3 regions of the Alteromonas sp. G4i35 genome follow, and region 2 is predicted to be linked to each of the others. Evidence: predicted binding sites of a transcription regulator. Region 2 holds the regulator's gene; each other region holds the start of a gene.
The links. Region 2 encodes sigma-54, which starts transcription at its own class of promoters, with help from an activator protein. Its sites were predicted from a motif close to GTTGGCACGNNNNTNGNNT; they were not measured.

Region 1: the regulator sigma-54 is predicted to act here: its motif matches at 3,241-3,259, upstream of ACFI6L_RS18940 (DUF4097 family beta strand repeat-containing protein).
Region 3: the regulator sigma-54 is predicted to act here: its motif matches at 2,378-2,396, upstream of xdp1 (exosortase-dependent surface protein XDP1).

The regions. Positions count from the first base shown of each region.
Region 1 is NZ_JBHNZD010000038.1:5,946-14,120, reverse strand. It holds gene rluB (23S rRNA pseudouridine(2605) synthase RluB) at 1-597, shown strand, start outside; gene dkgB (2,5-didehydrogluconate reductase DkgB) at 826-1,629, shown strand; gene ACFI6L_RS18945 (sugar O-acetyltransferase) at 1,853-2,416, opposite strand; gene ACFI6L_RS18940 (DUF4097 family beta strand repeat-containing protein) at 2,457-3,128, opposite strand; gene ACFI6L_RS18935 (DUF445 domain-containing protein) at 3,862-5,148, shown strand; gene tmpT (thiopurine S-methyltransferase) at 5,269-5,922, opposite strand; gene ACFI6L_RS18925 (outer membrane protein assembly factor BamE) at 6,029-6,385, opposite strand; gene recN (DNA repair protein RecN) at 6,510-8,175, opposite strand, start outside.
Region 2 is NZ_JBHNZD010000025.1:69,817-77,991, reverse strand. It holds gene mgtE (magnesium transporter) at 1-1,337, opposite strand, end outside; gene ACFI6L_RS16165 (HPr family phosphocarrier protein) at 1,512-1,784, opposite strand; gene rapZ (RNase adapter RapZ) at 1,784-2,629, opposite strand; gene ptsN (PTS IIA-like nitrogen regulatory protein PtsN) at 2,714-3,157, opposite strand; gene hpf (ribosome hibernation promoting factor) at 3,171-3,458, opposite strand; gene ACFI6L_RS16145 (RNA polymerase factor sigma-54) at 3,489-4,970, opposite strand; gene lptB (LPS export ABC transporter ATP-binding protein) at 5,044-5,769, opposite strand; gene lptA (lipopolysaccharide transport periplasmic protein LptA) at 5,772-6,326, opposite strand; gene lptC (LPS export ABC transporter periplasmic protein LptC) at 6,295-6,873, opposite strand; gene kdsC (3-deoxy-manno-octulosonate-8-phosphatase KdsC) at 6,870-7,418, opposite strand; gene ACFI6L_RS16120 (KpsF/GutQ family sugar-phosphate isomerase) at 7,419-8,175, opposite strand, start outside.
Region 3 is NZ_JBHNZD010000043.1:199-8,373, forward strand. It holds gene pssA (CDP-diacylglycerol--serine O-phosphatidyltransferase) at 146-949, opposite strand; gene xdp1 (exosortase-dependent surface protein XDP1) at 1,326-2,261, shown strand; gene xdp1 (exosortase-dependent surface protein XDP1) at 2,444-3,310, shown strand; gene prsT (XrtA/PEP-CTERM system TPR-repeat protein PrsT) at 3,416-6,229, shown strand; gene dld (D-lactate dehydrogenase) at 6,248-7,951, opposite strand; gene ACFI6L_RS19435 (L-lactate permease) at 7,989-8,175, opposite strand, start outside.

The sequences.
Region 1 (8,175 bases), on a different contig from region 2:
ATCACCGTTGGTCGTTTAGACATGAACACCAGTGGCCTGCTGTTATTCACCAACGATGGTGAATTAGCCAACCGCCTAATGCACCCTAAGTGCGAAGTAGAACGCGAATACGCAGTACGTGTATTCGGTGAGGTAACAGGCAAAACACTACATACCCTTCAAAAAGGTGTAGAGCTGGAAGACGGCGAAGCAAAGTTCCTGACAATTTCAGGTGCGCCTACGCCGCAGCATGCTGAAGATGAAAGCATGAACCGTTGGTACAACGTAACGTTGAAAGAAGGGCGTAACCGCGAAGTGCGTCGTCTTTGGGAGTCGCAAGGCGTGCAGGTAAGCCGTTTGATCCGTGTTAAGTATGGCCCAATTGAATTGCAAAAGCGTCTACCCCAAGGTGCGTGGGTAGAACTAGGATTAGAAGACGTGAACGCGCTTCGTAGCCATGTTCAACTGCCGGATGAAACGCAAACTATGGTTAATGTGCGCCAGGGCAAACTTGACCACGCGCGTTTAAGTCGCATGCGTCGCTCGGTTAAAAAGCATAAAGTGCGTAAGCAACAAGGCTTAAATAAACGAGCTGGGCGTCCCGCCAAACGTAAGTAATAGTTAATTTATTCTTGACGTGTAAGTGATTACTCAAAGCCGCAAGCGTTCGCTAGCGGCTTTTTTATTTCAGTGACGTGCATTCTTCAACGTAATCACTAGGTTTGTCCCCCATTTAAATCTGATTTCAGTCACGATGATTACGATCTTCTTTCTAAGCGATGGCGTAGCAAAGTGTGAAGCTGCTACGTCAAGTAGGGTAAGACCAAAACGGAAAAGGAGAGAGTAATGAAAGATATGCCTCAGTTAGGAATGGGAACGTTTCGGTTGAAAGGTGACGAGGCCCGTGAGTCAGTCAGTAAAGCGCTAGAGGTTGGTTTCAGACACATTGATACCGCACAATTTTATGACAACGAAGCACAAGTTGGTGATGCCATAAAAACCAGCGGCCTTGATAGAAGCGAACTGTTTGTCACCACCAAGGTGTGGCACGAGTCATTGGGCGATGCTCATTTTATTCCAAGTGTTCACGAAAGCTTAGAAAAGCTGAAGCTAGAATATGTTGATTTGCTTCTTATCCATTGGCCATATCCTGGCAATGATATTTCACTCGAAAGTTACTTAGGCAATCTTGCGAAGGCGAAAGAGCAAGGGCTTACTCGTCATATTGGGGTGTCTAATTTCACTATTGATTTGTTAGATAAGGCCGAAAAGGTTCTTGGTAAAGGCGAGATTTACACCAACCAAATTGAAATCCATCCTTTCATGCAAAATAAGAAAGTTGTTGAAGCGTGTAAGGAAAAAGGCATAAAAGCGACTGCATATATGCCATTTGCGGTAGGAAAAGTAATGAAGGACGAAACGTTATTGCGAATAGCGCAAAACCACGATGCGACGCCAGCGCAAGTTGTTCTGGCGTGGATGGAGAAACGTCACATTTACGCAATCCCTTCATCAACCAGTAAAGTACACTTGGCAGAGAATTTAGCTTACGGTGGTGTACATTTAACTGATTCAGAGCTCGCGCTTATTGATGACCAAGATAACGGCGACCGAATTGTAAACCCAGATTTTGCTCCAGACTGGGATTAACGATTTAAAGAGCGCGTTTGTCTTTAGACTACTAACGGGATAGCGTTTAATTTTACCTAGCTCTGTGTACTAGGCTAAAGTCAGGGGCCGCCTTTGAGGTACTAATGGCGGCCATTGAAGAGTCTTTGAATTACCGGTTCAGATTAAATCGATAGATGTGACTTGGTATGGACTCGTGTAAAGGTGTTTTTTAAGGCATGTGATACCGAAAACATCACATGCTCTATTCGGCTTGCTCTATTTCTTTGATGACTTTGGCGGGGTTACCACCTATGACCACATTGTCGCCAAAAGACTTAGTTACCACCGCGCCAGAGGCCACAACCACATTGTCTCCCAACGTTACGCCAGGGTTTATGACCGCCATACCACCAATCCAGCAATTATCGCCAATAGTAATGGGCTTGGCGAACTCGATGCCGGTTGCCCTTTGTACAGGATCTAATGGGTGCGTAGCGGTGTACAAACCGACTTGAGGCGCAATCATGCAGTTATCACCTATCGTGACCTTCGCTGCATCTAAAATCACACAATTGAAGTTAGCGAAAAAATTTTCGCCTACGTGAATATTTTCGCCGTAATCACATTTGAATGAAGACTCAATGTAAAGCCTTTTTCCAGTACTACCAAACAGCGCTTTTAGTAGTCTTGTACGCTTTTTGTGGTCACTTTGACAAGTTGTGTTGAGCTCGTCTAATTGCATACGGCATTGCTTGCGCAATGCCGATAATGTTTTGTCTGACGGAAAGTATAAATCGCCAGCAAGCATCTTTTCTTGTTCAGTCATGCATTTCCAGTAGGTAAGCTTAAATGATTAAGCCAATACGTTACTGTGCACTGCCGTAGCTTACAATGACTTTTTGTTTTAGTTCATCGCTTTCAATGTCTAAGTTGACAGGGCGGTGCAAAACAATGCTGCCGTCCACAGTAACCGATGCACTAATCGATAGGGTAGGTTTGTTGTCTGATTTCTTGCCCCAAGCGCTTTCACTTTCCTTATATACGATATCGCCTAAAATGTGAGAAGAGCCAGACAAAGTAATATCGCCGTTGAGTGTTTTGATGTGTTTTTCAATGGTTGTATCGACGGCTGTTATGTCTCCATTCACTGTTTCAACGCTACCGCCAATTGCACTTTGCGTAGGAAGCGTAACATTTCCATTCACGGTCTCTACACCCTTAAGCACACTGAGGTGTGAAGATGCACTTACATCGCCATTTACAATGTCGATATTTCGGACAGACACATGGCTACCCATTTCAAGATTTCCGTTAACGATGCTGACTTCATCCGCGCCACCATGATCGCTAATTTCCACATTGCCATTAACAGAAGAAATATCGCCAGCGTGCTTCCCTTCAGCTATGTCAATATTGCCTAGAATAGAACTGAAGTCACTGCCTTCTAATGCACTAGCGTCGCCAACATGGATAACGCAGCCCGTAAGTAATGAAGCTGATAGCAGCATAGCTGCACTGGCAATAATAGACTTTTTCATATTCTTATATCCTAAAGTGTTTGGTGAGTGTGATGAATAACACGCTTATGTCACTGTGTTATATCATTTTTTTCTAAAGTTTTACTGAAATCTTTACCTGCATAGCAAGTGTTATCATATTTCGTGCCACTCATTAAAATTCAATGTAATCATGGGGTTATGCATTTTTTGTAAGAACCTGAAACATTTAAGCTAGTGAAATTCCTCACTAAATTGCCTCATCGACTAACGCATTGCGAATCTGACCAATTCACTATTCGATTATTAAAATAAAGCATGGTACAGAATTGGACAGACACTCATTTAAAAGCAAAGAAGGTGCTGTAGCTGATAAATGCAGTACAGTAGTGGACAGACACTTGCTAACAGTTGCAGAAGCGCCAGCAGTACAGGAATGGACAGTCACTTGATAGTAGAAGCGTGATTGACAAGTATATGGAGGTCAAGAGGATGCCCAAAGAGCAAAGAGGCCAAATATAATCATTTAAGTGTGTGTCCAGAGTGGACAGGTAAAAAGTGGATTATTTGAGTGTGTGTCCGGCGAGGACAGGTGGAAAGTAAATGCTGGGCTTTTTTTGAATAGGCCTGGTGTTTGCATCCTTAAAATTGAATATGGGATGCTAGCTACTTTAGGTTTTCTATAAATATGGCCTTAAAAGTACTTTTTGCTAAGGAAGTCGGTGCAGTGCAAATCGGTCTCAATGCTGGACGAATACTTTGAATGGAGTAGTAGATGCAGGACAAATACACGCAGTTAAACAAGGCGAAAAGGCTAGCTTTGGCCTGTTTAATTTTTGCTGCAAGTGTTTTTATCGGAACAATATTAATTCCAAAATTTTATTCAAGTTTGGAAGGTGCATGGTGGCTGGGGCTTATTAAAATGGCCAGCGAGGCGGCGCTTATCGGCGGCCTTGCTGATTGGTTTGCCGTAACTGCACTGTTTAAGCCAATTCCTGCTCAATACCCCATTCCGCACACCAATATCGTAGCAAGTAACAAGTCTGTTATTGCTAATAACTTGTCTTTGTTCGTTAAAGAGAAATTCTTTCATCCTGAAGCGATAGAGCGGCTTATTCGAAACAGTGACCCAGCCAAAGGCGCAGGAAGATGGTTGTCACAAGAGAGAAACGCTACCCGGTTAAGTCGCTTTCTATGTGATGCTTTTGCAGGTGTTCTGCGCGTGCTTGATGATAAACCTGTTAAAGCATTTATCACTAAAACAGCACAGAAGGGCATTAACCAACTTGATCTTAGACAGTTGATGGCGACCTCGTTGGGCGCTGTGACGAAAGAACGTCAGCACCAGGTTGTCCTTGATAGAGTGCTGGGAAAACTGGCCAAACTGCTCGCAGAGCCAGAAACCCAAATCTACATAGCAGACACTTTAGTGGTTTGGTTGAAAACCGAATACAGTCGTATTGAAAAGTTATTACCCTCTAGCTGGTTAAGCGAGCAGGGGGCGTTAATTGCGGTTAAAGCTGTTTCAAGTATCTTAGAAGATATATATGCGGATGAGCACCACCCCATCCGCCATGCGTTTGACGAGCAAGTACATGAGTTTCTTTATGAATTACAGCACAGTCCGTTAATGGAGAAAAAGGTAAACAACTTCCGCGAAAAAATCATCAACGACCCAGCGTTAAACGCATACGTTCAGCAGTCATGGGCTAAGTTTCATCAATGGTTGTTAGCGGTTCTTGAAGAGCCAAATGGTAAAGCTGAGACCAAAGTATCTGGACTTCTAAAGGACTTGGGCACTACGTTAACGCAAGATACAGAACTAGCAAAGGCGTTCAATAAGCACATTGGAGAAGCAGCAAAATATATGGCGCCTGAGCTGGCTGAATTTCTAACACGTCACATACGCGACACCATCAATAGTTGGGATGAACGTGAAATGGCACAGCAGGTGGAGCTAAACATTGGTCGCGATCTTCAAAAAGTGCGCATTAATGGCACGATTGTAGGCGGGCTTATAGGTGCGTTATTGTTTGGCGTAGAAGCGCTACTTGGCCTCTAGCCGCAATTCAAAGCAATGCCATATGGCATTGCTTGACCCTCGCTTTTTAACTCTAAGCTCGGAATAAACTGCATTTTGTTTTAAATAGTATTTGTCGGCCACAAAAAGCAAGAAAAACGCCTATTTTGCCGATAGCGCAAAGACTAAATTATCAGCGTCTACTTTGCCTTTCAAACCGCCTTCAAGCACTGAGCGTTCTAGCCTTTGAATGTTGTAATCGGCAGAGTAAAGAGAATCAACGGTCTTTTCATTAACGCTAAATGGAGGGCCAGCCATTTCGTTTTGGTCGTAATCAAAAGAAATGATAAGCTGTGGCGCACATTGAGTGATCTCAATTAAGTGTGCAGAATATTGTTCGCGAAGTGGACTAGGCAGGGCCACCAATGCCGCTCTGTCGTAAACACCCGTAACATCACCTATGTCGCTTGATGTAAGTTTGAATATATCGCCTACAAATATGGTCAAGCCGTCTTTTGCGTACACCTTACCGTTAGTGGAAGTGGAAATGGTAGGCTCGACGCCTAACTCTTCAAACAATTGTGTAATAGCAACCTCGCTTAGTTCAGCACCAACTACTTCACAACCTTGAGCCAGTAGCCAACCAATGTCACGGGTCTTACCACAAAGTGGGACAAATATGCGGCTTGATGATGAGCTAGGGCTATTGTCGCCAATCAAAAACGATGAATATTTTACGAGAAGCGCATTGCCCTCAGGCTCGTGAAATCCAATTTCATTTTTTTGCCATTTACTGTGCCAAAAACTGTGTTCCATATAGACCTCAATTGGGTAAGCGACATATTTCTAAAAACAGGCGTCTTTAAGAAGGGTATTAGAAACAAAAAAAGGTAGCGTGAAATCGCTACCTTTTTAAAATTGCTTAGTTATCAAGCGGTGTATTGAAGTCTTCAGATAACTCGAAGTCACCTTCAACCGTTGTCACTTTGTTGTCTACAAAGTTAATCACCATTTGCTTTTGAAAATCTTCACCACGCTTTTTCATACCGCGCTTCATATCGTAAACGTAGTACCAAGTGTCATCGTCGAATGAGTCTTGAACAACAGGGTTACCTAGTACATAAATAACTTGTTCTTTTGTCATTCCAACGCGCAGCTTTTCCACATCTCTTTGATCAAGGAAGTTTCCTTGAGGAACGTCGATTCGATAAATCCAGTTCGAGCAAGCGGTTGATGTTAGTGTGATACCAAGAATTACTAATAGGTGTTGCAACTTCATGCGTTAATTTGTCCAGTATTGCCTTTGTTAGTGTCAATGAACTTCGCTAAAGCGAATTTCGAGACTGTTTTATTGCAAGCGCGAAGGCATGCTACATTGACAACTAGGACCAATCAACTGCATTTTAGTTCGATGCTGCGCTTTTAAGCAGTTCTTTTGCATTCGCTAGCGCCGATTTGGTTACTTTATCACCGGCTAATAGTCTTGCAAGCTCATCGATCCTGTCTTGCTTCGTCAACGCCAACATCTGGGTTTCAGTACTTTCCCCGTCGGTAAGCTTGGTAACAAACAATTGATTATGTGCCTGTGCCGCTACTTGAGGTAGATGGGTAACACACATTACTTGCGATTGTTTACCTAATTTACGTAAAAGCCCGCCAACGATTGATGCTGTTGGGCCGCTAATGCCCGTATCGACTTCATCGAAAATCATAGTAGGGGTAGCGTGATGGCCGCTCGCGATAACCTGAATAGCCAGTCCTATACGAGAAAGTTCACCACCTGATACGACTTTTTCTAATTTGTCTGCATCTTGACCAGGGTTGGTAGACACTTTAAATTCTACGGTATCTAGACCTGTGCTCACCGGCTTCTTAAGTTCGTCGTATTGAATCTGAATATCCACTTTTGCGTGGGGCATATTCATTTGGCGAATTTGCACTTCAATATCTTCGCTTAGCTTACCAGCAGCACGTTGCCTGCTCTCAGAAAGCGCTTTGGTCGCGGTTAAATACGTTGCACGTGCTTCTTCTACTTCGCCTTCAAGCGTACCTAACAGTGTTTCCTGTTCCGATAAAGCATTGAATTCGGCGGCTAGCTCTTGGTGATGCTGATAAAGTCCTTCTGGCATCACAGTATGTTTACGGGCAAGTTCCATCGCCTTCGCATAGCGCGCCTCAACTTGCTGTAAGCGAAGTGGATCGATCTCTAAGTGATCGCAGTAGCTACGTAGCTCTCCTGCCGCTTCTTCTACTTGAATTGCTGCATCATTAAGCATTGCAATGATTGGCGTTAAACTAGCGTCGTGCGCCTCTAATTCGCCTAAACGTTCAATACTGCTTTGTATAACTGACAGTGCGTTGCCTTCATCGCTTTCATATAAATTGTATACGCTGGTCTGTGCTTGCTCTAAAAGGCTTTGCCCGTTACTCAGGCGTTTGTGCTCTATTTCTAACTCTTCAAATTCACCCTCTTCAATGGCGAATTCATCAAGTTCTTGAACCTGATAAGTTAACAGCTGAATTCTGTCTTCGCGCTGCTGTGCTTGTTCTTGAAGCGCCTTTAACGTTCGTTGCTTATCACGCCAAAGAGAGTAGGTTTCTTTAACTTGCGCTAACATGTCGTCGTGCTTAGCGTAACCATCAACTAATTCCCTTTGATGGTCTTCTTTCAGCAACTGTAGGTGAGTATTTTGACCGTGAATGGCCAACAAAAACTGGCCTAAGCCTTTTAACTGCTGAAGTGAGGCGGGAATACCGTTGATAAAAGCTTTTGAACGGCCTTCCTTTGAAATAACTCTGCGAATAAAGCAGCTATTCTCATCTTCATCTGAGGTGAGCTCATGTTCATCGAGGAAGGCTTTAGCTAATACATTGCCGTTCAAAGAAAAGTGAGCAATGATCTCCGCTTTTGCACTACCTTTTCGCACCGCATTTGCGTCGGCACGCTCGCCTAAGCACAAGCTTAAGGCATCAATAGCAATTGATTTACCTGCACCGGTTTCGCCGGTTATAGCAGTCAACCCGTTTTCCAGTTGAACTGATAATTGTTTTACAACAGCAAAATTAGAA
Region 2 (8,175 bases):
GTACCTAAGAAAGCAAAAATACCCACTACATCGGTTATCGTAGTTAAGATAACACTGCCAGCTAGGGCAGGGTCTATCTTAAGACGCTTCATGATCATAGGTAAGGTTGCACCCGCTAAAGCAGCTGCAATCATGTTTACCATCATGGCAAAGGCAATAATTACGCCCAGCATGTAATCTTGTTTCCATAACGCGATGACAGAGGCAATAAGCACAGCCCAGATGGCACCGTTTAAAAAGCCGATGGATATTTCTTTACTGATAAGCCATCGTGAGTTACTTGCGTTAACATGGCCTAGTGCCATACCTCGAATAACTAGTGTTAGCGTCTGATTACCCGCTACACCGCCCATACTAGGGACAATGGTATTTAAAATAGCTAACACAGCCAGTTGGCTCAGCGTCGCTTCAAATAGATCACTCACCATCGCAGCCATTAGCGCCGTCACTAAGTTTACCGCCAGCCACACCGAGCGTCGTTTGGTACTTTGCATAACGGGTGCAAAGGTATCTTCGTCATCATCAAGACCCGCCATACTCATCATCGAGTGTTCCGCGTCTTCACGAATAATATCAACCACGTCATCAATGGTAATTCGGCCCACTAAGCGATGGTTTTCATCTACAACAGGTGCTGAAAGCCAATTGTATCGCTCGAACAGGCTTGCCACTTCGTCGTCTGGCATATTCACAGGAATCGCTTCAGATTCCTCGTCCATAACGTCAGACACTTTATCGTCGGTATCTGCGGTGAGTAAACGGGTAACCGGAACAATACCAACAAGGTTGTCAGTTCGGTTTACCACGTAAAACGTATCCGTATTCTCAGGTAGCTCACCTTTTAAGCGGATATAGCGCAGAACCACGTCAATGGTCACATCTGGACGTAATGTGATGGTGTCGGTGTTCATGATGAAACCAGCGGTTTCCTCACCGTAAGACAGCGCTTGCTCTGCGCGCACGCGATCTTGTGCATCCATCGAATCTAGAATATCGGCCAATACTGGCTCGGGAAGGCTGCTTAGCGTCTCTGCTAAGTCATCGGTATCCATCTCTTCAAGTGCGTCAACCACATTAGCGGGAAGCATTTTTGTAATGATACCGTTTCGAACATCGTCAGACAGTTCTTCTAAAATGTCGCCGTGAAAGTCACCATCAATGAGCTCCCATAATTCGTCACGGGTTCTGCTAGGGCTAGATTCAAGAATGTGGGCGACGTCTGAAGGCGGTAATTCAAGCAGAAGCTTACGTACAGATACGAATTGACCGTTGGTCAACGCAGCGTTGAGTGCGCGTAACTGAGTTTGTACGTATTTAGAAACAAGCGCTTCTGCCATAAGGCGTTATTCCTACAAGCTAAAAGATGAACAATGCAGGCCATAGAGCCTAAGTGGGCGTAGAATATCGCAATTATGATGAGTCTGTCATGATAATTGCGTAGGTTTTGCGCAGGATTTTAAGATAACTGCGCTAAGTGTCGATTAATTGGTCAATGGATTGGGCAAGTAATACTATTCGTCTTCGTTAAATCTGCCCTCAATAAGCTCTTCAATAGCTGCAAGTGCATCAACAGCATCACTGCCGTCCACAATCACGTCTACCTGTTCACCTTGATGGCTTTCAAGCATCATTAATCCCAATACACTGCTTGCGTCTGCTTCTTTATCGCCTTTTTTTAAGATGATTTTAGCGTCGAATTGATTAGCCAGTTTAACCAGTTGGGTCGCCGCTCTTGCATGCAACCCTAACTTATTGACGATAGTTAGCGTTTTTTGAATAGTCATTACTGATTCAGCTCTCTATGGCGAATTTGAACATCAGGGTGTATTTCACTGAAGGTTTTCGACAGGGTCTGTGCGATATAAACCGAACGGTGTTGCCCGCCAGTACAGCCAATGGCTACGGTTACGTAACTTCTGTTATTGCGCTCTAAATGAGGCAGCCATGTCGTTATTAAATTCTGAATTTGCCAAATGAACTTGGTCACTACAGGCTGCGACCCCAAAAATACTTCTACTGGTGCGTCTAATCCGGTCAGATGTTTAAGGTCGGGCTCCCAGTGGGGGTTAGGTAAAAAGCGGGCATCAAAAACGTAATCCGCATCTTTAGGAATGCCGTGCTTAAAGCCAAACGACTCAAACACAAGCACAAGGCGTGAGCTTTTCTTACCCAGGATACGCTCTCGAATTAACTCTGCCAGTTGGTGAATGGTAAGCTTATCTGTATCTAGATATAAATCTGCGCGCTCAGCAATAGGAGCAAGTAGCGCAGACTCGGCTTTAATGGCTTCTGAAAGCGACTTATTGAGCTTGGCAAGAGGGTGAAGACGACGTGTTTCGCTAAAACGCTTAACCAGTACATCATCGCTCGCGTCAATGTAAACAATGGTCATCGACCACGAAGAAGGCAGGTAGTCTAGAATTTCTACCAAATCGTCAGGATTTTTGGGTAAGTTTCTCACATCGATACTTACCGCAACCTGATCGTACTCGTCAACAACTGTATGGGTTAAAGTGGGAAGTAAGTTTACCGGTATATTATCAACACAGTAATAACCTAAATCTTCCAATGCGCGAAGTGCGACAGACTTACCAGACCCTGAACGACCACTGATTATTATCAGCTTCACCTACTTTCTCCCTAATACTCTGGTTTTATCACATACGCGTTGTTGAATTAGGCGCCCACTAAACGGTTAATAGGCGCTTAATGTTTAACTTAATGCAGATAGAATATCGTCGCTTGTCGTTGCGCGACGTATTGCTTTAATCGTTTCTTTGTCGCTTAGTTTACCAGCCACGGTGGCCAGCGTTTGAAGGTGTCCTTCGGTCTGTTCCTCGGGAACGAGTAGCGCAAAAAAGATGTCTACGGGTTTCTCGTCAAGGGCGTCGAAGTCGATTGCTGGCGTGCTGGTTACAACAATGGCGATCACTTTTTCAAGGCCCGGCAGGCGCCCGTGGGGCAGGGCGATACCATTGCCAATGCCTGTACTACCCATACGCTCTCGAGCCATCAAACTGTTGAGTACCGTTGCCTGATCAATGTTCTCGTTTTGCTTGGCAGCGATATCAGCGATGATCTCAAGAATTCGCTTTTTACTATTACACTGAACCGCACACTCGGTGCGGTCCAGACTTACGATGGCTTGTATATCCATGCTTAATTAACTACTAATGTTTTTTCAGTTTTTCCTTATGCTTGATTACCTGCCGGTCGAGTTTATCAACCATGCTGTCAATCGCCGCATACATGTCGGTATTTTCTGAGGATGCGAATACTTCAGCGCCACTTAAATGAACGGTCGCTTCGGCTTTTTGATTTAATTTTTCAACGTTCAGGATGACATGCACATTAGAAATGTGATCAAAGTGACGTTCAAGTTTGCTGAACTTCGTATCGACATAATTACGCAAAGAGTCGGTGATTTCGACATGATGACCAGTAAGGTTGATTTGCATATTTCGTCTTCCTTATATTATTAAGCCCGATTAAATAAGGCTTTTGCGTTGGTTCGACGGCGGGATCGACAACGATTCCCGGTACTTTGCTATTGTTCGCCGGGCAACTTTAATGCCTTGTTCGGCCAACAATGAAGCAATCTTGCTATCACTTAGCGGCTTGCTAGGCTTTTCAGCGGCCACTAATTTCTTGATCAATGCACGAATCGCTGTAGATGAACATTCACCACCAGACTCTGTTGCAACGTGGCTTGAGAAGAAATACTTCAATTCGAAGATTCCACGTGGCGTATGCATGTACTTTTGCGTTGTCACTCGCGAAATAGTGGATTCGTGCATATCTACCATTTCTGCGACATCATTTAGCACCATTGGTTTCATCATTTCCGGGCCGTGCTCAAAAAAGCCCATTTGCTGCTGCACAATGCAGTTTGCAACCTTCATTAAGGTTTCGTTACGAGATTCAAGGCTCTTTATGAACCACTTAGCCTCTTGCATGTGTGAGCGGATGAATTGTGAATCGCTACTATTCTTGGCACGGCGACTCATTGCAGCGTATTGTTGATTTACGCTTAATTTAGGCAGACTGTCGGGGTTCAGCTCAACCACCCAACGGCCATTTTTCTTAGTTACTGAGACATCAGGAATAACGTACTCAGGCTCTTTAGTAACTAAAGCACTACCTGGGCGAGGATTCAAGGTTTGCAGTAAACGCATTGCCTCGCGTAGCTGATCTTCTTTCAATCGGCTTTTACGCATAAGCGTACGATAGTCTTTGCTGCTCAGTAAGTCAGAGTACTCTTCAATTAGTTGCTTTGCTTCAGCAAGCCACGGTGTGTCTTCTGAAAATTGGCGCAATTGCACCATCAAACATTCTTGTGGAGAGCGTGAGCCAGAACCAATAGGGTCGAACATCTGAATGCGCTTTAGCACACATTCTATTTCGTCCATTTCAATCGGCTCTTCCATATCATCATCGTTAACCGCTTCTAAAATATCATCAAGGGTAACGGTTAAATAACCTGACTCGTCAATAGAGTCGATGATTGCTGTAGCGATTGCGCGATCGGTATCCGAGAAATGGGTAAGGCGCATTTGCCAAAGAAGGTGCTCTTGAATATCTTCAGTAGTCTCACCTTGGAAGATTTGCTCGTCGTCATTGGATGGACCCGGAGCAGGCGAAGATGAAGCAGAATAGTATTCGTCCCATGTGCTGTCGATTGGCAGCTCATCGGGAAGATCGTTTTTCTCAAGTGCATCGCCGGCTTCTAACGTGTCACTAGATGCAGAAGCAGTGGCCTCAGAACCGCTGTCATCGTTGTCGATATTGTTCTTTTCTAGTTGCGGCTCGTCGTTACCTTCTTCAACTTCTAATAGCGGATTAGAATCGAGCGCTTCTTGGATCTCTTGTTGAAGATCAAGTGTAGAAAGCTGCAGCAGTTTAATGGCCTGCTGAAGCTGTGGTGTCATGGTAAGTTGTTGGCTAAATTTTAGCTGTAAAGATGGTTTCATCTACGTCTTATTTAAATGCTCTAAATTGAATATACCAGAGCGAAACTGAAAAATGACAATTCGGTTACATTAACTATAGCCTGAATTGTTCGCCTAGGTATACATCCCTTACTTTTTGATTACTTAAAACCTGTTCCGCCGTTCCTTGCGCAATAAGCTCGCCATGACTCACAATGTACGCCTTTTCACAAACATCCAATGTCTCTCGTACGTTATGGTCCGTGATAAGGATTCCAATACCCCTATCGCGAAGATGTTGTATTATCTTCTTTATATCATTAACTGATATTGGATCAACACCAGCAAATGGTTCGTCTAACAAAATAAATTGCGGTTTTGCTGCCAGAGCGCGGGCAATCTCAACGCGACGGCGTTCGCCCCCTGACAAACTCATCCCCGTACTATTACGTATATGGTTAATATTAAATTCATCAAGTAGCGCATCTGCTTCTTCTTCTTGCTGTTGTGAATTTAAATCTTTACGGGTTTGCAAAATGGCCATGATATTTTCATGCACTGTGAGCTTTCTGAAAATAGAGGCTTCCTGCGGTAGGTAGCCAATTCCGCGGCGTGCGCGCTCGTGCATGGGCTGATGAGTTAGCTCATTGTCGTCGATTTCAATTTTGCCTTTATCCAGATTCACTAAACCAACAATCATGTAGAATGTGGTGGTCTTACCAGCGCCATTTGGGCCAAGAAGACCAACAATTTGACCCGTTGAGACAGACAGACTTACATCTCGAACAACCTGTCTTGACTTGTAAGCCTTAGCAAGATTTTTAGCGCTCAAAGTTGCCATTGCTATTCATTGCCCTCGTTGTCTTTTTTGTCTTTCTTAGACGAAGTTTTGCGAATGGTCTCAGGTGTGAATACTGTGGTCACTCGACCCTCACCATCTTTACCTGCGCCGCCAGTCGCTAGCAATTGCTCGGTAATCATATCGAACGTGATGTTGTCACCCTGTACTTTACTGGTGTCTTGTTTCAACTCTGCGTTTCCGGCAAGAGAAATCGTTCGGTTCACCACTTCATAGCGTATTTCATTAGCTTTTGCCGAAACTGGCGTGCCGTCTTCCAATTGCTGGGAATAGCTTGCAGGCTTTCCTCTAGCAATAAATATTTCACGACCACCACCGTCAGTGGCAATTACTTCCACTTCGTCAGCTTCAATAACCAAAGAGCCTTGAGTTATGAGTACGTCGTCTTTGTACAACGCGGTTTTATTTTTACCGTCGATAAACTGGGTGTTCGAGCCTATTTTTATGGGCTGCGAAAAATCATCTTCACTGGCGTGTACCGCACCGCTAGCGATGGCAAGCAATAAACTAGTTGCTAGGGGAATAAGTGGTTTGTACATGATCTAAAAGCTCGTATTCTTGTGTGCGTAAATTCGCGTTAAACCCATTACTTAAAATGACATATTGGGTGCCCAGTATTTCAACGGGTTGGTCAGATGTCATTTGCTTGGTTTCTAAATTAATTTGAATGTACTCGGTCGATATACTTCTGACAAAGTCATCGCCAGTTTGGTTCTCAATATTAACTTGGTTTTCCAGCTGGATTAGCTCGTTATTGTATAGTGTACCTTCATCAGCGGTTACCACCCATGGTGATGACGCGTTTTCTGTATAAAGGGTGTATTTAGGTTGCTGAAACAATACAAAGCCAAGCTGGTCGTAATGCTCCATCGACTCTGCAAATACTTTGTGATTTAACTCACCGTCTTGATTGTACAGCGTAGTGGTTAGATTTTTTGCTTTGTAGGCGGGCTTTAGCGCATCGTTTTCACGATTCCCCTGCGTTTCAGGCTGCTCTTCCATCCACGTAGGGATGTACATCAGCATCGCCAGAATAAATAGCGCCGATATACTTAATCCTAAGCGATTAAAGCCAAACAGGCTCATACACTAGCTCCAAAAATCTCATTTGCTACCCCTTTGGCCTGCAAAATGGTATCCGATATTTCTCGGACCGCGCCAAACCCACCGGGAAGGGTCGTAATCCAGTTTGCTTGTTTTGCTACGTAAGGATGGGCATCGGCAACCGCAATTTTAACCGCAACGTGCTTGTACATACCCGTATCTGGCATGTCATCACCTACCGCAGCCACTTCGTCAGTGTTTAACTCAAGGCGTTTCATCAGGTCGCTAAGCGCGTCTGCTTTATTCTCTTCGCCTTGAATTATATGTGCAACATTCAGTGCCTTCATTCTATTTTCAACAATGGCAGAGCGACGTCCAGTAATTACCGCGACATTCACTCCATTGCTCACTAGCGCTTTTACACCATATCCATCACGGGTATGGAATGCTTTAAGTTCTTCACCGTCGTTACCTAAGTAAATTCGACCATCTGAGAACACACCATCAACGTCGCATACCAGCAACTTTATCTTGGCTAGTTTTGCGAAAAGCGAGTCATTTATTTCCGTGTACAAGGTGGTTGTCATTTAAAGCACTCCTGCTTTTAATAGCATATGCATGTTAAAGGCCCCAACAGGTTTGCGCTTATCGTCAATAACCATTAACGCACTAATTTTATGGGTTTCCATCAAATTCAGGGCTTCTACAGCCAGCTGACCTGCGGTGGTAGTCTTGCCGCCTTTAGTCATTACTTCTTCTACTGTCGCACTGTGTACGTCTACGCGGGCATCGAGAATTCGTCGTAGGTCGCCATCCGTAAAGACGCCTGTCAGCGTACCGTCTGCCGCTATCACGCCTGTCATACCCAGTCCCTTTTTAGATATTTCCAGCAGTGCGTCAGCAACAGAAGCACTGGCATGGACAAGGGGGATATCACTGCCGCTTTGCATTATATCGCTAACTTTAAGCAGAAGTTTTCTGCCTAAACTACCGCCTGGGTGCGAAAGCGCAAAGTCATCTGAGGTGAAACCTTTTTGATCGAGCAGTGCTACCGCAAGCGCATCACCCATAACCAGTGTGGCGGTTGTGCTTGACGTAGGAGCAAGACCTAGCGAACACGCTTCTTTTTCAACGCTGATATCAAGTACGACATCTGCGTGTTGCCCTAATGAACTGGAAGCACTGTTGGTCATGGCGACCACCTGTATGCCTAAGCGCTTAACTACGGGCAATAAGTTAACGAGCTCGTTAGTCTCGCCAGAATTAGAGATGGCGAGTAAGACATCGCCTTTGCTTAGCATGCCCAAGTCGCCATGGTTGGCTTCACCAGGGTGCATGAAAAAT
Region 3 (8,175 bases), on a different contig from region 2:
AATATAAAAAAAGCGACCGTTCGGTCGCTTTTTAATCTATTAGTACATTAAGCATGCGTTTACGCTTGTATATCCTTATTCTATCAGCTCAAAAAGGCATATCCTCTTTATTATTGAGCGAAGACATCTGATTATTGCCACGTAATCATTCCTGCTTATTGTCTACACTTTCATTGCTTTTCTTTTTATCGGCATTGAAGTCTGCATCTTCTTCATGGTCGCCCACTACATCGTCTAACGTTACTTTCTCAACGGTACGAAACGTATTGATAGGTCCAGCTAACGCATATAGTGCAAAAACAAGGAACAATACTAAAGCGGGTTCTGTTGCCACAACAACGAATATCAGAAGAACTAAAAGAAGGCCTACAAATGGAACCTTACCGTGCCAATTAACTTCTTTGAAAGAATTGTATTTAAAGTTACTCACCATCAGCAAACCTGCCAAGCCAGTTACTGCAGCAACTATTAAACCATAGTCGGTACCAACAGCATCATACTCAACTCCAACCCATACAAGACCAGAGACAACAGCCGCAGCCGCCGGACTTGCGAGACCTTGGAAGAAACGCTTATCGGCAATACCAACTTGCGTATTGAAGCGAGCTAAACGAAGAGCTGCACCCGCTACATATATAAAAGCCGCTAACCAGCCTAACTTGCCCAGCTCAGTTAACCCCCAATTATAAGCAACAAGTGCAGGTGCCATTCCAAATGAAACCATATCTGCCATTGAGTCATACTCAGCACCAAAGTCGCTTTGCGTGTTCGTCATTCTTGCCACACGCCCATCTAAGCCATCAAAAATCATAGCAACAAAGATAGCCACTGCCGCGGCTTCGAACCTGCCGTTCATTGACGAAACCACAGCAAAGAAACCCGAAAACAACCCTGCTGTTGTTAATAAGTTGGGAAGTAAGTATATCCCTTTACGTTTTTGATCAGACATATGTCCTCATACTTCTACATATACAATTGCTCTAATTATTTCATAGATATGCAGGAACGCATAGCAAAGTAAAAAGGCTGCCTCGTTCCTTTACATAACGCCGTTGCAAAACGTTATTAGCTTTGCATTGATTACACGTACTCCTACCACAATGCCGGCGCTTGGCTTCTATTTATTCAGGACCGCGTATGCTCACGATCAAACAAACAACTAATAACTAGGTATACGGTTACATACCTTAAATAGCTCACCGTTCATATATCATACAAGTCCATGTTGAAATTAGGTACTACCAAGTTTGTGTTCGCATAATATGCGCACACATCACTCGGCGTGTACTTGAAGTGCTTTGCGCTTCATATATAGGAAAGCAATTATGCGAACGCTACAAAAAACGTTTTCTTTGCAAACTGTACTATTACTTTCCACAGCTTTGCTATCTACCCTGAGTGCTAATTCAGCATTCGCTACCTACTATAAAAAGCAAAGTTATTCTCACTGTGGGTCATCGAGCCAAAGCAACGAACAAAGCAATGTATGTAACTCTCCGTTGGGAGAATACACCTACGATCTAGTCGATGACAAAGTGACACAAACCAATCAGACGAATAATTCCTTTGTTCAAATAGACGGATTAAATATTAATATGTCCGCCTTTTCGGACACACAAGGAGTCACCGGCGAAACAGTCGTTGGCGCCAAGTTAGAAAAAATCTCAGATAAATGGGCTTACGGCATAACAAACAATGATGAAGCATACTATCGTGGCGACGCTGACCACGCTATTGACAATATCAACTATTACTCTCAAGGTAGCGCGAACGCTTATTATAGTGGTATGACTAACGTAGAACGTGACTATGACTTCGTGTTGTTATCTTTCGACTCTGCGGTGACACTAACGGGCGCAAGTTTTTCATGGCTTTACAGTGGCAGCGACAGCCAAGTATCTGTTGCAGCACTAAGTAATACTTCGAAACTAACCTCAGGTGTTAACACGTGGAGCGATATTGTCGCTAACGCCTTAACTTCAGCCTCATTTGATATTGAAAACTGTGAATATTTAGATCACCGCGCTGACTTTACTTTCACTGAGTCCGCTCAATATTGGTTGGTTGGCGCTTATAACACCGTATTCGGAAATATTGGCGGCCATGTAGGTAATGATGCCTTTAAGCTTGCTAATGTTGGCTTCTCTGTAACAGAGTCTGCCGGTACGCCAACGCCAACAGAAGTTTCTGAACCTGGCACCATTGGCTTACTCATGGCTTGTTCACTTCTCGTGATGTGGCGTCGCAAAAAATCCATTTGAAGAAATTAGACTTTAGATCACTGACAGGTTGGAAAATCTGTCAGTTTTTTTTACCCTCTCTCATATCGTCCCTTTTCAAATTATAACATTAACTTAAAAATCATAAACTTAAACAAACTGGCACGAAATAAGCATAACATTAGAAATAATCATCTAATTTTGCTTTTTGGGTAGTTCAAAATATGAAGTTTTCTACATCGCTGACAATACTATTACTTGCTGTTAGTTCATCAGTTTTCGCTACAGATTCAAGCCTCAACAGTGCAAAGTATGATGCACAATACACACTCGCCAATTCTAATGGCAGCGCTAATTACTCACAAACGACCAATGCGCAAAACAGCAATACCTCAATCGAGATCAACGGCGTTACAGTTGATGTAGGAATCACTGCTTGGTCAAACTCTGCAGGACACGCCGACGACAAACTTGCCCAGGGCAATATTCAAGGTTGGTGGAACTGTACGCTTGGTCATAATGGTTGTACTTTAGCAAATAGACACGTTGGCTACGGAATTAAAAATAGTGATTATTCTTGGGGAGGTGATAGTCACGCAGTTGATAATAGCGGTGACGGCGGTGGCAGAGATTTTGATATGTTCTTACTGTCATTTAGCGAGTCAGTGACTCTTGAAAATGCAGCCTTCACTTGGGTAGTCGGCGACAATGATAGTAAAGAAGTTACTGTTGCGGGTCTTAATAGTATTGCGGCATTTGAGAGCGGAGCCAACTCAACTTGGAACACTGTTACAAGCGCTATTGTTGAGAATACACTAGGTCACTATGGCGTAGGTTCAAAAGGCTCAAACGGTTTGTACGAATCAACATTTACGAAGCTAACTGGTAGTGCAAAATACTGGTTAATAGGTGCATACAATACCATTTTCGACGATAACGCTAAGAGTAACTTTAACAGCGTACAATTAAAACTGTCTTCCATTGGTGTGTCAATGACTCAACCAACCGCAGAAGTTAGTGAGCCTGGCGCCCTAGCACTGATGGGGTTGGGTTTAGGTCTTGTTCTTTATAGACGTAAGCGCCGCGTTTAATTGTTTAAAAACGCATAGAAAACACGTATCTTTAGAAGGTGGCTTAGGCCACCTTTTTTTATGCTATTTTTAAGCCAGCGGCTAGGCTAAGTTTCGAAGGTATATATGGATTTTTTTAATAATAAAAAGCGTGTTGTACAACGCGCTATTGTCTCTGCAGTTGCCTCATCATTAATCGCTTTTAACAGTTTTGCTTCTACGTCAGAAGACTACGAAAAAGCACTGACCGCGTTTAATCAAAACGAATACGACGAAGCCTATATCCACCTTAAAAACAGCTTACAAAAAGATCCTGAAAACCTTGCTGCAAAAATCCTAATGGGCGAAATACTGCTTATTAATGGCTACTTAACTGCAGCAGAAATGGAGTTTGTAGAAGCGTTGGAAATGGGTGCAGATATCAACCTTCTGGCAGAGCCTCTCGGCAACACTTGGTTGTTTTTGAACAGGTACCAAGAAATTGTAGACTTCTCTGATCTAAACAAACTGTCAGGTGATGCAGAGCGCGAGTGGCTGATGATACGTGCAACTGCATGTATTAGACTGCAAGACGAGTCGTGTGCTCTACGTGATTACAATACAATCGTTTCACGCACGCCTAATTTTGTACCTGCAATAAATGGCTTAGCCTCCATTGCTCTTCAAAATGAAGATTTATCCAAAGCGACCTCGCTTATCAATAAAGCCATGTCGTTAGAACCAAAAAATGCAATAACATGGCGATTGAAGGGGCAACTTGCATACCGACAGGGTGATACAGACGCTGCAACCGCACATTTACAGAAAGCGCTGACTTTTAATCGAGACGATCCCATTGCATTACGGAATCTTGTTGATTTGTATTTAGAAGCGAAAGACTACGACACGGCAAAACTGTTCGTAGATGAGATAATCCAAGATACACCCAATGATCCGCTCGCCATTTTACTTAATAGCTGGTTACAAAGCAGAGACAACCAGCAAGCTATCGATAACGAAAAACTAAAAGAACTTAACGACTTCATGGCTCAACTGGATCCTGAGCTTATTACCTCACAGCCCATGTTGCTTTACATAAGTGGTTTAACTAACTTCTTTAATAACAACATGGAGACAGCCGCGAAAGATTTTAACGCTTATCTGCAACAAGAGCCTGATGACTTACAGGCGGTATTGATGTTGAGCCAAGTTTACATGGCGACTCAACAAGATAAGCAGGCCCTTGCCCTGCTTGAACGTCATCAGGATGCGTTAATGGAAGACCCAGACTCAGCACTGCTTTTAGGTGACTTATTTATTCGCCAAAACAAAGCGTTTAAAGCCGAGCGACTTTTGCAAAATCTTGAATATAAATACCCGAATGAAAACAAGCTCCAGCTATTTAAGATTAAATTAATGGCTGCTAGAGGTAAGCAAGATGAAGCGCTATCGATTCTTGAAAATAACTTATCTACCTACAAGGATAATGCCGGCTTTCTTTTCACTTATTCATTGATGAATTTACAAGCTCAGCAGTTTAAGAATGCATTAAAAGGCGCTGACTTACTAAGCGCTTTGTTTCCAAACGAAGCAGAAGTTTTCAATCTTAAAGCCGGTATATTGATTAGACAGGGTCGATTAGAAGAAGCCAAGATCAACATAGAAAAAGCGCTAGCGCAAAACCCGACGCTTTTCCCTGCGAAATTCAATTTAGCAGCCACGGAAAGCCGTTTAGGAAATGTCGATAAATCTAACCTGCTAGTAGAAGAGTTACTTGCTCTGTCTCCCCAACATAATGAAACGCTGATGCTGAAAGCGTTCAATTTAAGCAAAGCAGGAAATCTAGAAGAAGCTAAGCAAATTTATCTCGATATATTGACGCTCACGCCTTCAAATACTGGAGCGAGAGAGCGCGTTTCATCTTTGTATCAACAACAAGGCGACACAAAAAATGCGCTCTATCACTTAGACCTCTTAATCAAAGACGAGTTCGACAACGCCGATTATCTCCTTCGAAAAGCAGCGCTTCAGTTAGAAGCAGGTCAACGTGCCGATGCAGAAAAAACGCTAAGTATTGTGAGGAATTTTATCAATGACGATGCCGGCAAGCTTATCGCATATGCTGATCAAGCTCGAAGAGTTGATAATGATGAAAACGCCTTAGACGCCATGGCCCGAGCGTATGAATTAGCGAATACAAGTACGTTTGTCACGTTGCGTTATGTGAGCCTACTGCTCGACATGCAAAACAACGACAAAGCACAATCATTGCTAACAACCATTCCCGCAAACCAACAACAAAATCCGGTTTATTATTTCTTGAAAGGCCGACTGGCAGCAAATAAGGGAAGCAGTGAACAAGCTATCAAAGAGTTTGAAAAAGCGTTAGACGTAGACGCTACTTTTGCACAGGCTTTTGTTGCCATTTACAACTACGCACTGAACGATCAGTTTGTCGATGTATTCTTGAATACGGCAAGAAAACTGGTGAGCGAGAATGAAAACAATCTGCTGGCAAAAAACCTGTTGGCGCAATACTTATTCTTCATTCAAGAGTTCGATGAGTCGATAGCGCTTTACAAGGAACTTGTTGAGCAACCAAACTTACTCAACCCTGCTGAGGCTTACAATCGCCTAGCGATCATGCATATCGAGGAATCGCTAGTCACTGCAAAAAACTATGCACGTCAGGCCTACGAGCGTCAACCAAACTCAGCAAAAATATTGGATACCTACGGTCACATCAAAGCGCTACAAGGAGACTATGAAGGCAGCCTTAAAATGCTGAGGGATGCGTTCGCCAGAGACGCCAACGACCCAAATATTCGCTATCATCTGGGCTACACGCTAGCCAAGCTCAATAGAATTGAAGAGGCGAAAAAAGAGTTAGAATATGCAGTAAAAGTGGAACGCCCTTTCTTTAAGCGTCCTCAAGCAAGAACGCTATTAGAGAGCCTATAAGGCTCTCTTCGCATGCAGCTATAGGCAGCACGAACAATTGCGTTTGTGCTTTTCCATTTTGCCAATACCAGGGTTAAACGTATTGGTTGGATCTAAGTCTTTGTAAAATTTCTGCAAGTTACTTTCGGCTTCATACAAATGACCTACATTGTGTTCAGCAGGATACTTAGCCCCACGACTGTCTAATAGTGCCAACATATCTGCTTTTACTTTTTTGGCGTCGCTGCCTTTTTTAAGTATGTAATCTTGATGAAAGACATGGCAGAAAAAATGTCCATAATAAAGTGACTTTTCAACGTGTTTGGCGATGTGCTCAGGCAGGTTCTCTACCCATAAATCATCGTTGCGGCGCAATGCGATGTCCAATGCTAAGATGTCTCCTACTTGCTTATGGTGTAACGTTTGATAGCGAACCGCGGCGCCAGCTGCAGCAAAACGTAATAAAAACGCCTTAGACGCTTCTTCTTCATTACAAGTAATGAAGTCACCATCTAGCTTCTCTTCGTTAAACAGCTTGGCCAAAAGTGTTTTAACCTCTTCGATGCCACCATCGCTCATTTTAAGGATTAGATGATGCTCGTACTTGTCGCGGTAAGTTCTTATACTCGAGGGTATTTGGTCAGAAAAGAACTTACTACCGAACTGCATCAATCTATCGCTTAGGTAAGGAGGAAGCAGAGGTAACTTGTTGAGCACGGCATCCACCCGCCCTTTGAGTGCAAACATTTTAGGTAGCGAGTCAGTTCCCAAACGCTGAATACTTATGATGGTATCTTTTCCGTAAACATCTGCAATATCGAACATTTCTCTATGAAGATATTCACCCACCTCAGGAACGTTTTTACATTGAGTCAGTATGTCTCTGCGAATACGAGTAAGTACAGAGGCATCATTCGTACCGATATAAAACGTTTGTTCTTTATTAGGCACTTCGAATGTGTCTAAGCGCACCGCGAAAACAGCAATTTTACCTGCGCATCCACTGGCTTCGTAAAGCCGTGTTGGATCGGCATTAAAGCGGCTCGGCGTATCAGCATTTACGTCTCTAACGATGTATTCATAATCACTTGCCGACGCTTTCATACTGGTTTCAGGTAGAGATTTTGGAAAGTTGCCAGAAGAAAGGTTTCCGATAATTTCTTCTGGCGTGTCGCCTAAATCTATCCCTAGGTGATTAACAAGCTTTAGCTCTCCGTTTGTATCCACCTGAGCGAACAGCGATAACTCAGTATAGGCAGGTCCCCTTTTGACAAGTGCCCCACCTGAGTTGTTTGCAACACCACCGACAATAGACGCACCTAGACACGACGAACCAATTACAGAGTGAGGCGCACGCCCGAGTGGCTTTAGCGCCTTTTCAAGTTTGAACAGTGTTGCTCCTGGAAAGCTCAATACTTGCGTTCCGTCGTTAACCAGAACAATATCGTCCATTGCTAACGTATTTATAACCACCACTGGTCTATCGTAGTCGCTTCCACTTGGCGTTGAGCCTTCGGTCAAGCCGGTTTTCGCGGCCTGCATAATAATGATGCAGTTATATTCAACGCAAACCTTTAGCACTTCCCAATATTGCATTAGCGTATGTGGAAAAAGTACAGCCAATGCTTCGCCCTCGCCTGACCGCCATCCCTTGCGATAGTGCTCAGTTTGGCGCGTTCCTACGGCAAGGTTGCTTTCCCCGAGTACGCGTTTAAAAGCGTCAATAATTGGGGTTGTTTGCATGTATAACTCCTTAGAACAGTGCAATGCGTATTAAAAATTAGTTTGTGCCGACTAATGGACCGCCGACGTCAAACACATAAACCCCAAACCATACTAAAATACCTGCAAATGCAACGTAATATATAGTTGGGATAATAGTCTTTCTTAAAGTAGCTCCCTCTTGTCCCATTAATCCTACCGTTGCCGACGCAGCTACAACATTGTGTATTGCAATCATATTTCCG